One region of the Humidesulfovibrio idahonensis genome, then DNA from elsewhere that is predicted to be linked to it. Evidence: predicted binding sites of a transcription regulator. Region 1 holds the regulator's gene; each other region holds the start of a gene.
The links. Region 1 encodes sigma-54, which starts transcription at its own class of promoters, with help from an activator protein. Its sites were predicted from a motif close to CTGGCACGGNNNNTGCTT; they were not measured.
Positions count from the first base shown of each region.

Region 2: a site for sigma-54 is predicted at 4,302-4,319, ahead of ACYQ4W_RS12590 (ammonium transporter). Genes of this name have one in related genera too.
Region 3: a site for sigma-54 is predicted at 1,299-1,316, ahead of nifH (nitrogenase iron protein). Genes of this name have one in related genera too.

Region 1 is NZ_BAAHYE010000002.1:1,184,361-1,189,685, reverse strand. Features, by position in the region: gene lptC (LPS export ABC transporter periplasmic protein LptC) at 1-513, shown strand, start outside; gene ACYQ4W_RS05835 (LptA/OstA family protein) at 513-1,406, shown strand; gene lptB (LPS export ABC transporter ATP-binding protein) at 1,408-2,130, shown strand; gene rpoN (RNA polymerase factor sigma-54) at 2,411-3,856, shown strand; gene hpf (ribosome hibernation-promoting factor, HPF/YfiA family) at 3,896-4,438, shown strand; gene ACYQ4W_RS05815 (PTS sugar transporter subunit IIA) at 4,441-4,890, shown strand; gene rapZ (RNase adapter RapZ) at 4,902-5,325, shown strand, end outside.
Region 2 is NZ_BAAHYE010000003.1:1,393,771-1,399,095, reverse strand. Features, by position in the region: gene ACYQ4W_RS12600 ([protein-PII] uridylyltransferase family protein) at 1-2,473, opposite strand, end outside; gene ACYQ4W_RS12595 (P-II family nitrogen regulator) at 2,496-2,834, opposite strand; gene ACYQ4W_RS12590 (ammonium transporter) at 2,859-4,064, opposite strand; gene ispD (2-C-methyl-D-erythritol 4-phosphate cytidylyltransferase) at 4,539-5,325, opposite strand, start outside.
Region 3 is NZ_BAAHYE010000003.1:941,141-946,465, forward strand. Features, by position in the region: gene ACYQ4W_RS10605 (P-II family nitrogen regulator) at 1-29, opposite strand, end outside; gene ACYQ4W_RS10610 (P-II family nitrogen regulator) at 34-381, opposite strand; gene nifH (nitrogenase iron protein) at 415-1,245, opposite strand; gene ACYQ4W_RS10620 (LeuA family protein) at 1,553-2,668, shown strand; gene modB (molybdate ABC transporter permease subunit) at 2,849-3,538, shown strand; gene ACYQ4W_RS10630 (hypothetical protein) at 3,560-3,739, shown strand; gene ACYQ4W_RS10635 (sulfate/molybdate ABC transporter ATP-binding protein) at 3,750-4,523, shown strand; gene nifA (nif-specific transcriptional activator NifA) at 4,741-5,325, shown strand, end outside.

The sequences.
Region 1 (5,325 bases):
AACCAGCAGAGAGGCACCCGCAGCACCCCTGCTGAGAAAGCGCAAACCAAGGCCGAGCCGCAAGTGCAGGCCGAGGATTTGGAGCTGGTGCAGGGCAGCGACGGCAAGGAGCTGTGGCGCGTGCGGGCCAAAAGCGCGGAGTACAGCCTCGACCAGCGCGTCGTGCAGGTCATCCGGCCCCAGCTTTCGGCCTACATCGGCCCGGAGCGCGAGGAAGTGTTCATCAAGTCCGACACGGGCGAGATAAACCAGATGGGCAACACCCTGACCCTGCGCGACAACATCGCCGGCAGGTTTGGGGCTTTCGCCCTCACCTCGGATGTGTTTGACTACATCGGGGCCATGAAGAAGGCGTATTTCAAGGGGCGCGTCGTGGTCACCCGCCCGGATTTCACGGTCAACGCCACCACGGTGGAGATTAATTTGGAAACCAAGGAATTGACCGCCGCCGGCGGGGTTGCCGCGGAATTGACGCCGGCCAGCTTGAACGCCCTCAAGAAGGAGAAGAAATAGTGCGGCAGCGCAGGAATAGCCTTCTCTTCACGGCATGTGCGGCCGTGTTCCTGCTCTTGTTCTCCATGCAGGGATTTGCGCAAGCTCCGAACTGGGGCGACGTGCGCGTTGTGGAGCATCCCGTGAGCGTCCACCACAAGCCGGACGGCGCCTCTCCCCTGGTGCGCACCCTCAAGGTGGGCGACAAGGTCCGCGTGGACTTTGTGCAGCCCAATGGCTGGGGCGCCCTGTTCGACATGACCGAAACCCAGCGTGATGTAACCAAGGCCATCGGCTACGCCGAGGTGCGGCTTTTGACGCCGCTGGCCCAGGCCAAGATTCCGGCTGCGCAACCCCAGGCCGGTCCGCGCAAGGCCGAGGCCAAGTCCTCGAATACATCCGAGGTCAAGAGCGAGGTCAAGGACCCTCCGAGTCTGCTCTCCGGCCAGGCGCCCAGCGGCGGCGCGCAGGACCCCGTGCGCATCACCTCGGACAAGATGGTGTACAGCCAGAACGACAACGCCGTGGTGTTTCTGGGCAATGTCCATGGCACGCAGAAGGACATGGCCATCTGGGCCGCCAAGGTCACGGCGTACTTTGCGGACAAGAAGAAAGAGCAGAAGGGCGGGGCGGACAAAGCTCCCGGCGACTTCGGCGACAAGATCGAGCGCATCGTGGCCGAGGGCAGCGTGCGGCTTGTGGCGGGCAAGAACGAGGGCGCGTGCAGCACGCTTATCTACTACGTCGCGGACGGCGTCATGCGCATGGAGGGCAATCCCATCCTGCGCGAAGGGCAGAACACCGTGCGCGGCGACGTGATCAAGTTCTACATCCGCGAGAACCGCAGCGAGGTTCTGAGCGGCGCGCAGCGCAGGGTCGAGGCCATATTCTTCTCACCCAAGGACAAGAAATAGCATGTCCGAGCTCACCGCCACCAATCTTTCCAAACGCTATGGCGAACGCGAGGTCGTGCGCCACATCAATCTGTCCATCCGCGACCGCGAAGTGGTGGGACTGCTTGGCCCCAACGGCGCTGGCAAAACCACCACGTTCTACATGCTGGTGGGCGTGGTGAATCCGACCACGGGCAATGTCGTGCTCGACGGCCAGGACGTGACCGAAAGGCCCCTGCACGAGCGCGCGCGGCTCGGACTTTCGTACCTGCCGCAGGAAAGCTCCATCTTCAAGAAGCTCTCCGTGCGCAAGAATCTGGACGTGATTCTGGAGCAGATGCCCATGACGCGCGCCCAGCGCGAGGCGCGGGCCGTTGAGCTGCTGGAGATGTTCAACATCACCAAGCTGGCCAACCAGCCGGCCATGTTCCTCTCCGGCGGCGAGCGCCGGCGCCTGGAAATCGCCCGGGCGCTCATTTTGAATCCCAAGTTCATCCTCCTCGACGAGCCCTTTGCCGGCATCGATCCCATCGCTGTCATCGACATTCAGGAGATCATCTCCGTGCTCAAAAGAATGGGCATCGGTATCCTCATCTCCGACCACAATGTTCGTGAAACATTGAATATTTGCGACCGCGCCTATCTGGTGTACGAGGGCATGGTCATCCTTGACGGCAGCCCCACAGAAATCGTGCAGAGCAGCAAAGCCCGCAAACTCTACCTGGGCGAGTCCTTCAGTCTCTGATCCTTGGAAATCCTGTTTGAATCACGCCGGTTATAAGGGCCTTGCCCCATCCTGCCGTGCCGAACTTCAGTTTTGTGGATTTACACAAGAGCAGAAGGTTGGTACACTTTTTTCATGTCTTTCCCCCGCTCTGGAATTGTGCGTATATTTGCAGGGTTATCAGAAAAATCTTGCACAGGCCTTCTGCCTGTGGCACCCTGAACACGCAAAAGCCCGCATGGGGTAAGTAAAATTTCGGCGTCCTGTACGCCTGTTCCGATGGAGGCAGCAGTTATCGACTATGGGTCTTGAGCTTCGCCAACAACTCAAGCTGACGCAGCAGCTGGTCATGACGCCACAGCTGCAGCAGGCCATCAAGCTTTTGCAGCTCTCTCGGCTGGAGCTTGTGGAGACCATTCAGCAAGAGCTGATGGAAAATCCGTTTTTGGAGGAGCTTGATCCGGATGTGGTTGATACCGCGCCCTCCACAGATACTCTAGACGATTACGAGCATGCCCACACCGACTCTGAAAGCCGCGCCGAGGAAGACCTCATGCGCACGGCGGACTGGGAAAACTACCTGGGCGAATTTTCGAGCGTCACCAAGCAGGCCATGGGCCGCGACCTCGAAGTGCCGGAGGAGGGCCTCTCCTTCGAAGCCCGCCTGACCTCAAAGCCCAATCTGGACGGCCACCTCTCGTGGCAGATGCGCTTGTCGAACTTCTCCGACCGTGACCTCTCCATCGGCGAAATCATCATCGGCAACCTCGATTCGCGCGGGTATCTTCAGGCCACGGCCGAGGAGATCTGCGAGCAGCTGCCCGGTGTGCAGCCCGCCGATGTCGAAACGGTCATCCGGCGCATCCAGCGGCTCGATCCTGTTGGCGTGGCCGCGCGCAGCGTGCAGGAATGCCTGCTGGTGCAGATCGAAGTCCTGAAGTACGACCGCGACCCCATCCTGGTTTCCCTGGTGCGCGACCACCTGGAGGACCTGGAGAAGCATCGCTACAAGCCCCTCACCAAGAAGTTCCGCATCAGCATGGAGGACCTGAAGGAGTATCTGGACGTCATCCAGACCCTTGAGCCCATGCCCGGCGCGCATTTCTCCTCCAACGACCCACAGTTCGTGAGCCCGGACGTCTTCGTCTACAAGCACGGCCAGGACTTTGTCATCGTGCTCAACGAAGACGGCTTCCCCAGGCTGCAGCTCAACAGTTTTTATGTGGATAATTTGAAGGCCAAGACCTCGACGGAAAAGGATTATTTTCAAGACAAGGTGCGCAGCGCGGAGTGGCTGATGAAGAGCCTTTACCAGCGGCAGCGGACCTTGTACAAGGTGATGGAGAGCATCGTTCGGTTTCAGCGCGACTTTTTCGAGTTTGGCGTCACCAAGCTCAAACCGCTGATCCTGAAAGAGGTTGCGGAGGACATCGGCATGCACGAGTCCACGGTGAGCCGCATCACCACGAGCAAGTATGTCGCAACGCCGCACGGCATTTATGAGCTGAAGTTCTTTTTCAACAGCGCCCTAGACCTTGACGACGGCACCCAGGTCGGTTCCGAATCCGTCAAGGCGCTCATTAAACAACTGATAAACGAGGAGAACCCCAAAAGACCACTCAGCGATGAACAGATAGGCGAGATCCTCAAGCAGAAATTGGAGGTGAACATCGCGCGGCGCACGGTAGCCAAATACCGCACCGCGATGAACATCGAATCCTCCTCCAAGCGCAAGCAGGTCTTCTAAACAGGCGTCGCCCGCCATCAAGCATCACGGAGGTATTGCATGAACATTTCTTTCGCCTTCAAGAATTTCGAGCCCTCTGACCACTTGAAGGAATATGCCTCTTCCCGCTTTGAGAAGATGGGCAAGTTCATTGGCGATACCGTTGAGACGGAGCTGCAGATCAGCCTTTCCGTGGAGAAGTTCCGCCACAAGGCCGATGTTGTCCTGCTCTCGGACAACCTGCACATCTCCGCCTACGAAGAATCCGAGGACATGTACTCCACCATCGACCAGGTGCTGGACAAGCTGGAGGCGCAGCTGAAGCGCATGCGCGAGCGCCACAAGGAGCGCCGCCGCGGCGGCACTCCCCGGGCAGCCCGCATGGATGTCATCAGCTTTAGCGAAGAGCCCGGCGGCCGCACTCCGACCATCAAGGAGACGGACAACTTCGAGCCCAAGCCCATGAGCGTCGATGAAGCGGCCATGCAGCTTGAGAGCAGGAAGTTCGAGTTTCTCGTGTTCCGCAATGCGGACACCTCACGCGTCAATGTGCTTTACCGCACCAAGAACGGAGACTTCGGTCTCATCGACCCTGGAAACTAACGATGCGCCTTGACGAGTACCTTGACCGGGATCTGGTGCTGCCCGAGCTTGCCTCGACCACCAAGCCCGATGTGTTGCGGGAGATGACGGGCGCCATTGCGGCCCGCCATCCCCATTTGGACGCCGAACTCGCCCTCTCGGTCCTGCTGGACCGGGAGGGTCTCGGCACCACGGGCATTGGCGACGGGGTGGCCATTCCCCACGGCAAACTGCCCGCGCTTGAGAACATCATCGTGCTCGTGGCGCGCAGCAAAATGGGCGTGGACTTCGAAGCGCTGGACTTCAAGCCCTGCAACATCTTTTTCCTCGTGCTCGCCCCGGAGCAGATGACTGGAATACACCTGCGCATACTGGCGCACATTTCGCGCCTCATCAAAGACGAATCCTTCCGCAAGGACTTCTTCGACGCGCCTGACCGCGACGCGCTGTTCAAGCTCCTGCAATCCTATTAAAGGACAGGCTCGTGGCGCAGGCTCCTCAGGAATCGCTCTCCGTCGTGGTCGTTACCGGGCTTTCTGGCTCCGGTAAAAGTACCGCGCTCAATGTCTTTGAGGACTTGGGCTACTTCTGCGTCGATGGTTTGCCGGCCTCCATGCTGCCCAAGCTGGCCTCGCTGTTCTTGGGCAAAGATTCCAAACACCGGGGCTTGGCCCTGGGCATGGACCTGCGCCAGCATGATTTTTTGGAGCAGTGGAACGACGCCGTTCAGGAGCTTTCGGCCAAGGGCGTTTTTGTGCGCGTGCTTTTCGTGGAGGCCAAGTCGGCCGTCATCATGCGCCGCTATGCCACCACGCGCCGGCCGCACCCGCTGGAAAGCGGCGAGCTTGGCCTTGAGCAGGCCTTGGTGAAGGAACGGGCCATGCTTGCGCCCCTGCGCAAGGATGCCG
Region 2 (5,325 bases), on a different contig from region 1:
GAAACACGTCCACGGCCAGGTTGCCGCCCATGCTGCCGGTGCCGCCCTTCCAGGTCAGCACCTCGGAGGACAGGATGTTCAGGTCGTGCAGGGCCAGCACCCCGGCCATGACGGCGAACAGGCCCGGCTGGTCCAGGGCGGCCAGGCTGACCTGAAAGGCCTTGCCCTTCACGGCCACGGCGTCGATCTCCACCACGCCGATGCCGGCCTTGCCCGCGGGCTTGCGCACCAGATCCTCGTCCAGGGAGGTTTGAAAGCGCCGCGCCAGGCGCATGTGCCGGGCGATGGTGGCGGCGTCGAGCACCAGCAGGGCGCGCGCGGGCATGCGCTCCAGGCAGGCTTCGGCAAAGGCCGGGTCCAGGGCGGACTCCTGGCCCTCCGGTCCGGCAAAGGGCTTGCCCGCCAGAGCCAGGGCAGCCTCCCGCGTCTGGCGGCTTTTGTCCACGGCATGGGGCGCGGCCAGGGGGCCGTCGGTGAGCAGGCGGCGCGCCTTGCGCGTCAGCTCGTCAAAGAGCGAGGCCGTCCAGGGGTTCCAGGCGCGCGGGCCGGTGGACCGGCTGTCGGCCACGGCCAGCAGGTGCAGCATGTCCAGACGTTCCGCCGTGCCGCAGGCCTCGGCCACGCCGACGGCCACGGACTCGTCGGAAAGATCGCGCCGGGTGGCGATTTTGGGAATGAGCAGATGCTGGCGCACCAGAAACGCCACATCGTCCAGGGCCGGTTTGTCGGCGCCCAGGCGTTGCAGAATGGCCACGGCCAATTCCGCGCCAGCGCCGGAATGGTCGCGGTCCGGCTTGGCCAGGTCGTGGCAGAAGCCCGCCAGGAGCAGATGGTCGAAGTGCGGCAGACTGCCCGCGCGCTGGCGCAGCTCGGGGGTGATGTCGCCGCTGTCCTCGCCGCCCTGGGCCTCGGGCAGCATGGTGGCCAGGGCGCGCACCACCTCAAGGGTATGCTTGCCCACGGGATGGATGTGGAAGTCGTCGAACTGCACCAGATGCTCCACCGGGCCGAACTCCGGCACCAGCGCGCTCATGAGCCCTGTGTCGAGCATGGACTGCATGGCCGTGGCCACGGCTGGGGCTGTGTTCTGGGCCGGGGCTGTCTCCTCGCCGGGCACGGGGGCCGGAGCGAAAAAGCGCTTGATGGCTTTGGTGAGTCCGCCGGGCTTGGGCTTTGGCGGCTCGGCCTGCGGGGGCGAGCTTTCCGTGGGCTGGCCCGAGGCGCGGAAGATCTCCAGAAGGGCAGGCAGAATGCCCGGCAGCGCGGCAAAGGCCTTGCGGCGCTCCGGGTCGGCCAGGGCGGCGCGGGTGGCGCGCTGGGCCGACCAGCACACGGGCCGGGCCTGGCGCGCCGCGGCGACGTAAAGCTCCAGGAGGAGCGCGGGGTCGTTCTGCGCGGTTTCGGGGTCGCGCAGGGCCATGCCCGTTGGACCGCAGAAAATGGCGTTGGAGCTGCCGCCCGGCGTTGCGGGGCAGGCCTCGGGCCGGGGCGGAAAGGCCTCCAGCCAGCAGGCCTGGCGCATGGCCCGGATGCGCGTCATGGACTGGTGCAGGCGTGAAAGAAACGCCTCCACGGCCAGCCCGACGCTCATGGCCGCGTCCGCGTCGGAACCGTCCTCGCCGGGGTCCGCACCGGCAAAGCCCATGTGCCGAGCCACCTGCGGCTGCAGGTCGAAATTCAGGCGGTCGGTTTTGCGCCGCGCCGCCAAATGCAGGGCCACGCGGGCGCAAAGCACAAAGCGGTAATCCGCCTTGAGCAGCTCAAGATCCTGCGGGGTGAAGGGTGCTGCCGGGCCATTGCGCAGCTCCGGGTCCACGCCGAGCAGCCAGTGGATCTGGTGCACGTCGCGCAGGCCGCCCAGTCCGTTCTTCAGGTCCGGCTCCAGCAGTCCGCTGGAGTCGCCGTATTCCACGCGTCGCGCCGCGTTGTGGGTCAGCACCCATTGGCCGAACACGCCCACGTAGCCCTTGAGCACCTGCTGGGTGAACGCGCGCACCAGCTGGGCCACGAGGTTTTCGTCGCCGGCGATGCGCCGGGTGTCGAGCAGCGAGGTGAGCACCTGCGTGTCCTCGCGCGCAAGGCGCAAGCAGTCGTCCTGGGCGCGCACGCCGTGGCCCAGGTCCAGACCCAGGTCCCACAGGGGGTGGAAGATGCCGCGCGAGAGTTCGTCGGCCACCTTGGGGATGGCGTCGCCATACAAGAGCAGCACGTCCACGTCCGAGGCGGGGCAAAGCTCGCTGCGTCCGTAGCCGCCAACGGCGATGAGGGCGAAGGGGGCGTCGAAAAGATGCGGCGACTGCGCGCCGAGTTCTTCCAGCCGGTCGCGGAAATAGGCGTCCATGAGGGCGGAGCCGGCTTCCGGGTACCGGTCGAGGGCGCCGGTCTTGGCCGCCTCGGCCAGATCGAGGCGGCCCTGCCGCAGCCGTTGGGCGGCTGGCGGCAGGGCCGGGGTGTTCGCTTGTGTCTCGTCCACGGGGGAGGACGCTTTCGGTTGGCTAGACGGCGGCGTCGCCGGTTTCGCCGGTGCGGATGCGCACCACTTCTTCCACAGGGATGACGAAGATCTTGCCGTCGCCCACCTGTCCGGTGCGGGCGGCCTTGGTGGCGGCGGAGATGACGTCGGCCACGCGGGCGTCCTCCACCACGACCTCGATCTTCACCTTGACCACGAAGTCCACCTGATATTCAGCGCCGCGGTACACTTCCTTGTGGCCGCCCTGGCGGCCGAAGCCCTTCACTTCGCTCACGGTCATGCCCTTGATGCCGATTTCGGACAGGCCGGCCTTGATGTCGTCGAGCTTGAAGGTGCGGGTGATGATTTCAACTTTCTTCATGAGGGATTCTCCTTGGCGGCCGGGCTACGCCTGGTAGCCGGTCTCGTTGTGCTGGGACAGGTCAAGGCCACGATCTTCCTCGTCCGCCGTGGCGCGCAGGCCGATGGTGGCGTCGACCACCTTGAAGAGAATGAGGCTGACCGTGAAGCAGAAGGCCCAGGTGGCGGCCACTGAAGCCAACTGTATCCAAAGCTGGGACGGATTGCCATAGAAAAGCCCGGTGGCCTTGTTTATGCTGGCGAAAAGCCCCGTGGCGATGGCGCCCCAGGTGCCGCCCACGCCGTGCACGCCCACGACGTCGAGGGAGTCGTCGTAGCCGAGCTTGCCCTTGAGCAGAATGCCCAGGTAGCAGAACACGCCGCCGCCCAGGCCGATGATGATGGCCGGCATGGCGGTGACGAAGCCCGCCGCCGGGGTGATGGCGACCAGGCCCGCAACCGCGCCGGAGGCCGCGCCAAGGGTAGTGGCCTTGCCGGAGTGGCGCCATTCCATGAAGATCCAGGCCAGGGCGGCGGCTGCGGCGGCCAAATGCGTGGTGACGAAGGCGTTGGCGGCAAAACCGTCGGCCGCAAGGGCGCTGCCCGCGTTGAAGCCGAACCAGCCGAACCACAGGATGGCCGCGCCGAGCACGGTCATGGGCAGGTTGTGCGGCATGAAGGCCTGGGTGCCGTAGCCCTTGCGCTTGCCAAGAACCACGGTGGCGGCCAAGGCGGCCGCGGCGGAGCTCATGTGCACCACGGCGCCGCCAGCGAAGTCGAGAGCGCCCATCTCGGCCATCCAGCCCTTGCCCCAAACCCAGTGGGCCATGGGCGCATAGACCAGGAAGATCCAGAGGGTGGTGAACACCAAAAAGCCGCCGAACTTCATGCGCTCGGCAAAGGCGCCGGTGATGAGCGCGGGCGTGATGACCGCGAACATGCACTGGAAGATCATGAAGGCGAGGTGGGGGATGTTGTCCACAGGGCCGCCGGTGGCGTCCATGCCCACGCCGTTCAGGAACAGAAAGTCGAGGTTGCCGATGATGCCGCCGATGTCTTTGCCGAAAGCCAGCGTGTAGCCGCCCAGGGCCCAGAGAACGGACACCAGTCCGACCAGGATGAAGCTCTGCATGATGGTCGCCAGCACGTTTTTGCTGCGCACCATGCCGCCATAGAACAGGCCCAGGCCCGGGGTCATGAACATGACCAGGGCCGAACAAATGAGCACAAACGCTGTATCCGCCGCATTCATAGAGGGATCCTCCCTTGTGTTTTCGTCAGGAACCGTCTCGCGGGCTGTGCCGCAGGACCGAACAACGCCTTAACGAATTTGTCCAATACTCTTCAGAAACGTCAACTCGCCAGCCATGCTCCGCTCGTCTAAAACCTTTCCAGCAAGGGGATTGCTGAGCAGGTCGTCAAGATGGTCCTTGCAGCGAATACACATTTGTCATGAACAATGCGTTTTCGTCGGCAATGACCGGAAATGAAGCAAGAGCTGGACCAAAGTGGATTTATGTTGCCTATCATGCTTGAAAACATGGGTATTCCGTCTCTGACGGATTCAATGGCACAGCCGTGAATATAGCAAGAGTGGAAAATGGATGACATTGAAATACATAAATGTCAAAATTGATGATTCGAGCTGGCGGGGGCGCCGCGCGCGCGAAAACGCGCCGGGCCCGAAAGGACTGGCGATTAGGGAAAAGTGAACGATGGAAGGAGGCTAGTCTTGTGCAGCTGTGACCACGGCAACGGCCTTGAGGCCGCGCTTTTCGCCGGTGAAGCCGAGGCCTTCCTCGGTGGTGGCCTTGACGTTCACGGCGTTGGCCGGGAGTTCGAGCAGCTGCGCAACCTGCGCGGCGATGCGCGTTTTGTGGGCGGCGAGTTTCGGCGTCTGCGCCACAACGGTCAGGTCCGCGTGCACCGGGCGGTAGCCGGCGGCGCGCACCCGGCGCAGGGCCTCGGTGACGAACACGGCGCTGGGCATGTTGTCAAAGCTGGAGTCCGTGTCGGGGAACAGTTGGCCGATGTCGCCCGCGCAGGCGATGCCGAGCAGCGCGTCGGTCAGGGCGTGCAGCAGCACGTCGCCGTCCGAGTGCGCAACGACCCTTGGCGCGCCGGGAATGACCACGCCGCCCAGAACCATGGGCCGGGCCTTGGCATGGGTTTCCTCCGCACCCAGGTAGCGGTGCACGTCATAGCCCCAGCCCGTGCGCGGCGTGGCCGCGGCGGCGGGCTGCAAAAGCCGCAAATCAGAAGGGTTGGTGATCTTCACGTTGGTCTCCTCGCCTGGAACCATGACAACCGGGTGCCCGGCGCGCTCCATGAGCCCGGCGTCGTCCGTGACCTCCCACCCTTCAGCCTCGGCGCTTGCGTGCGCGGCCCAAAGCGCGGCCAGGCCGAAGCCCTGCGGGGTCTGCACGGCGCGCAGGGCGGCGCGTTCCGGCGTGTCCACAACAACCTCGTTGTGGTCCACGCGCTTGATGGTGTCCGTGACGGCCAAGCCGGGC
Region 3 (5,325 bases), on a different contig from region 1:
ATGCGCACCACTGCAACGACTTCCTTCATGGGGCTACGCCTCCTCGGGAGTGGCCGTTTCGCAAACGCCGGAGCTCACGGTGTAGACCTCGTCCACGGGGGAGACGAAGATCTTGCCATCGCCAAACGCGCCCTTCTTGCCGGAGCGGGCGGCGGTCATGATGGTCTCGATGACGAAGTCGCGGTCGGCGTTCTTCACCACGCTCACCAGCATGGTCTTGGGAATCTCGTCGTAGGTCACCTCGCCGATCTTGATGCCGCGCTGCTTGCCGCGGCCGGCGACGGAAAACTTGGTCACCGCGGGGAAGCCCGCGTCCATGAGGGCGGCCAGGACGTCGTCGGACTTCTCGGGACGGACAATTGCTCTCACCATGATCATAATGAATCCTCCTCGCTCTCTCTCGTGTGTGGGGTGTTAAACGGCTTCCATGAGACCGAAGTCCATGAGCAGCTTCTCAAGGGCGTCCATCTCGAGCGGCTTCGGGATGACGTACATCTCGTTCTTGTCGATGGCGTTGGCGAGGTTGCGGTAGTGCTGCGCCTGTCCGGCCGCGGGGTCGAACTCGATGACGGTCTTGCGGTTGATCTCGGCGCGCTGCACCATGTTGTCGCGGGGGACGAAGTAGATCATCTGGGTGCCGATCTGACGGGCCAGCTCCTGGATCATCTCCTTTTCGTTGTCGACATTGCGGCTGTTGCAGATAAGGCCGCCCAGGCGCACGGTGCCGCTCTGCGCGTACTTCATGATGCCCTTGCAGATGTTGTTGGCGGCGTACATGGCCATCATCTCGCCGGAGCAGACGATGTAGATTTCCTCGGCCTTGCCGTCGCGGATGGGCATGGCGAAACCGCCGCACACGACGTCGCCCAGAACGTCGTAGAAGGCGTAGTCGAGGTCCTCGGACTCATGATAGGCGCCCAGGGACTCGAGCATGTTGATGGAGGTGATGATGCCGCGGCCGGCGCAGCCGACCCCGGGCTCGGGGCCGCCGGACTCCACGCACCAGGAGTCGCCGAAGCCGCGCTTGCGGATGTCCTCGAGCTCCACGTTTTCGCCCTCGTCGCGCAGGGTGTCGAGAACGGACTTCTGGGCCAGGCCGCCAAGCAGCAGGCGGGTGGAGTCGGCCTTGGGGTCGCAACCCACGACCATGACCTTGCGTCCCATTTCCACAAGACCGGCCACGGTGTTCTGCGTGGTGGTGGACTTGCCGATGCCGCCCTTGCCGTAAATGGCAACCTTTCTCATCTTCTTCATGTTCAATTCCTCCGCTCGGTTTTGGTTGGTGGACGCGGAGCATAAGGCAAGGGCCGTGCCAGGACTCACGTTTTATGGCAACTGCGTGATATCAGCGGTTTTTTCTCGCCACAGGCCTCAAAGTGAGCTACACTTCCGACATTGGCCTACATACGAAAATTGTCGTTACTACACTTTTGTATGCAGACTGCGCCGCCATCCGACCACAGGTTAATATGTCGATTTAGCAGGCGATTGTGCGCATTGCGCCAACTGGCACCAGAGGTGCAGTTGCCCTTCCCAGAACAAGGAGCGCGACATGTTGATCGACAGCACCCTGCGGGAAGGCGCACAGGCATACGGCGTGTATTTTGGCGGCGGCGCCAAGCGGCGCATGGCCGAGCTTTTGGCCTCGGCCGGCGTGGACGAGCTGGAATGCGGCTGGGCGGGGCAGCCGGACCTGGCGGAATTTCTGGCCTGGACCCAGGCCGGCCTGCCCGCGCCGGAGAACGGCGGCCCGGCCCTCTCCCTTTGGTGCCCCTGCCGCGAGGCCGACGTGCGCGAATCCGCCAGGCTGGCCGCCGCGGGTTTGCTGCACAGGCTGAACATCGGCGCGCCGTCCTCGGCCCTGCACCGCGAAAAGCGCCTGGGCCTGACCCTGGCGGAGATGACCGCGCGGGTGCGCGCCGTTGTGGCCGCGGCCAAGGCGGAAGGCGTCGGTTACATCACCGTCGGCCTGGAGGACATCTCCCGGGCCGACCCGGACGAGGCGTTGAGCCTGGCGCGCGCGGCTGTGGAGGCCGGGGCCGCGCGGGTGCGCCTGTCCGACACCGTGGGTCTGCTGACCCCGCTGGCCACGGCGGACCTGGTGCGGCGCTTCGTGGCCGCCCTGCCCGTGCCCATTGCCCTGCACGCGCACAACGACCTGGGCATGGCCGCGGCCAACGCCGTCACCGCGCTGGAGTGCGGCGCGGCCTTTGTGGATGTTTCCGCCCTGGGGCTGGGCGAGCGCGCGGGCATAGCTCCGCTGGAGCAGGTGGCCGCTTGGATCATGCAACAAAAATGTAATAACGCCGCCAAGGGCTACGACCTGTTGGTTTTACGGGCTTTGTGCCTGCTGGCCGCGCAGGCGTCCAAGTCCACGGTGGCGCGCAACCGGCCCGTGGTGGGCGAAGACATCTTCGCGGCCGAGTCCGGCATCCACGTGCACGGCCTGCTGCGCGATCCCGCGCTCTTCGAGCCCTTTGCGCCGGAGACCGTCGGCGCGCACCGGCGCGTGGGCGTGGGCGCCAAAAGCGGCGGCGCGGCGCTCAAGGCCGCCATGGCCCGCCTGGGCGCGGGCGTGGGCGACAACGGCCTTGTGGGCCGCGTGCGCGCCCTGGCCGAGCATTTGGGCCGCCCCTTGACGGACAAGGAACTTTTGGGCGTTTTGTGATTGTGTTTAAGAGGATGGCAACGCCGCACCATGGTTTCGCCCCGGATGTGGATTGCCTTTGCACGGCAGGAGGAGTAAGCGCGGCAGCGGAGCCGAGTCCTGAGGACTCCTGCCCCGGGCCATGCGAACCCCGCCCGCGCGAGGCGACGTATCCCTTTTGTTCCAGTTGGAGGCCCCCCAGTGCCTGAAAGCCTGCTCCTGCTTCTTGCCAACGCGGCCATACCGCTGCAGCTGACCCTCAAGGTCGCGCTGACCGCGACGGCCTGCGCCTGCGCCGCTGGCGTGGCCGCCGGGTTCGTTTTGTCGCGGCGCGGCTTGCCCGGCCGCGAGGTCCTCGACGCCGTGTGCACGCTGCCTCTGGTGCTGCCGCCCACGGTCATCGGCTATTACCTGCTGGTGCTTTTCGGCCGCAGGGGGGTTGTGGGGCAGTGGCTGCTGGAGCGCTTCGACTTCACCCTGGTGTTCACCTGGCAGGGCGCGGCCCTGGCCGCCAGCGTGGTGGCCTTTCCCCTGGTGTGCAAGGCCGCGCGCACGGCCTTTGAGGGCGTGGACGAAGGCCTGGAGAACGCTGCGCGCACCCTGGGCGCGGGCGAGGCGCGGGTGTTCATGCGCGTTTCCCTGCCGCTGGCCTGGCGGGGCATCGTCTCCGGCACCATGCTGGCCCTGGCCCGGGCCATGGGCGAGTTCGGCGCCACGCTGATGATAGCCGGCAACCTGCCGGGGCGTACCCAAACCCTCTCCCTGGCCGTCTATGAAGCCGTGCAGGCCGGACGCGAGGACGAGGCCACCTTCCTGGTCATCCTCACCTCGCTGGTCTGCGTGACCCTGCTGCTGGCCTCGGGCAAGCTTCTCAACCACAAGCACGCATAACGCAAACAAAGGAGGTCCCCCATGTCGCATCTGCGTCCCCTCATCGGCGCCCTGGCCCTTGCCACCCTGCTGGCCGCGCGCACTGCGCCGGACCTGGCCGAGGAGCTCATGCTCTCCGCCGCGAGCAGCATCTCCGTGGCGGAGATCCCCTGCCCCGCGCAACTGTTCGACGCCTCCGGCGCAACGGGAATCAAGCCCTAAGGAACGCGGCATGACGCTCGAAATCGACATCTCCAAGACCCTGCGGGGCAGCGGGCGCTGCTTCACCCTTGCGGCCCGCTTCAGCTCCGACCGCAGCTCCACTGTGCTTTTCGGGCCCTCGGGCTCGGGCAAGACCGTGACCCTGCGCGCCGTGGCCGGGCTGCTGCCCCCGGACGCCGGGCGCATTGCGCTGGACGGAGAGGTTCTTTTCGACTCCGCCGCCAAGGTCAACCTGCCCGCGCGGGAGCGCGGCGTGGGCTACGTGTTTCAGGATTACGCGCTTTTCCCGCACCTGACGGTCGCGGAGAATGTCGGCTTCGGCCTCAGCCACGGCCTGTGCGGCCGGCTCGACGCGGCGGGCAAGGCGCGCGTGGCCGAGCTGCTGGCCCTGGCCGGGCTCGAAGACCTGGCCAAGGCTCGTCCCGGCAGGCTCTCCGGCGGGCAGCGCCAGCGCGTGGCGCTCATGCGCGCCCTGGCGCGGCGTCCCAAGGTGCTGCTGCTCGACGAGCCCTTTGCCGCCCTGGACCCGCTGTTGCGGCGGCGCATGCGCAAAGAGGTCCGGGCGCTGTGCCTGGCCGCGGGCGCGCCCACCGTGCTCATCACCCACGACCCGGACGACGTGCTGGAGTTCGGCGGGGCCGTGGCCCTGTACGAAACCGGCGCGGTGCGCGAGGTGCGCGTGTTCGAGGACGGCCCGGCCGGCGGCGCGGCCGCGCGCGAGATGCTGCTCGCCACGCATTTCGGCGCCTATGCCGAGGGGCGGGCGGCGGCGGCGCGCGCCTGACCAAAACAGGCACGAGGCCGGCCACGGCCCGGGCCCGACGCTATTCGCATTCCTGTGATACGCCACAGCTCCAAATTTGCATATTTGTCATTTTTGTCTTTCCGATAAACCGCCCCGCATCTCCGCTTTTCAAAGACAACAAGAGCTAAACCGCATGGTTATATCACACACAATCCCATCCACACCGCAACGGCACTGATATTGCTTTACCCCGCGCATGACGCTCATGCTCGGCAACCTGAAGCTCCAGGTGCTCTCGTCCATCTGCCAGATCATCGACACGGCGCTCGACCTTGAAAGGGCCTTGTCCGAGGTCTTGCGCATACTCTCTGAAACCCTGTCCATGAAACGGGCCACCATCACCCTGGCGGACCCGGAAAACGAGCGGCTGGCCATCACCGCCTCCCACGGCCTGAGCCGCGAGGAGCGCCAGCGCGGCGTGTACGAGCTGGACGAGGGCGTCACCGGCCTCATCTTCCAGACCGGCAAGCCGTACATCGTGCCCGACATCCGCCGCGAGCCCCTGTTTTTGGACAAGACCGGCTCCCGCCACCTGGAGCGCGGGCGCGTCAGCTTCATCGGCGTGCCCATCACCTCCCACGGGCGCTGCCTGGGCGTGCTCAACGTGGACAGGCTCTTCGGCGACGAGGTGGCCTTTGAGGAGGACCTGAGCTTCCTCACGGTCGTGGCCACGCTCATCGGCCAGTTTTTGTCCCTGAACGAAAAGATCAAGGCGCGCGAGGAAGCCCTCGTACGGGAGAACTTGTCCCTGCGCTCGCAGATAACCCGCGAGCAGCGCGGC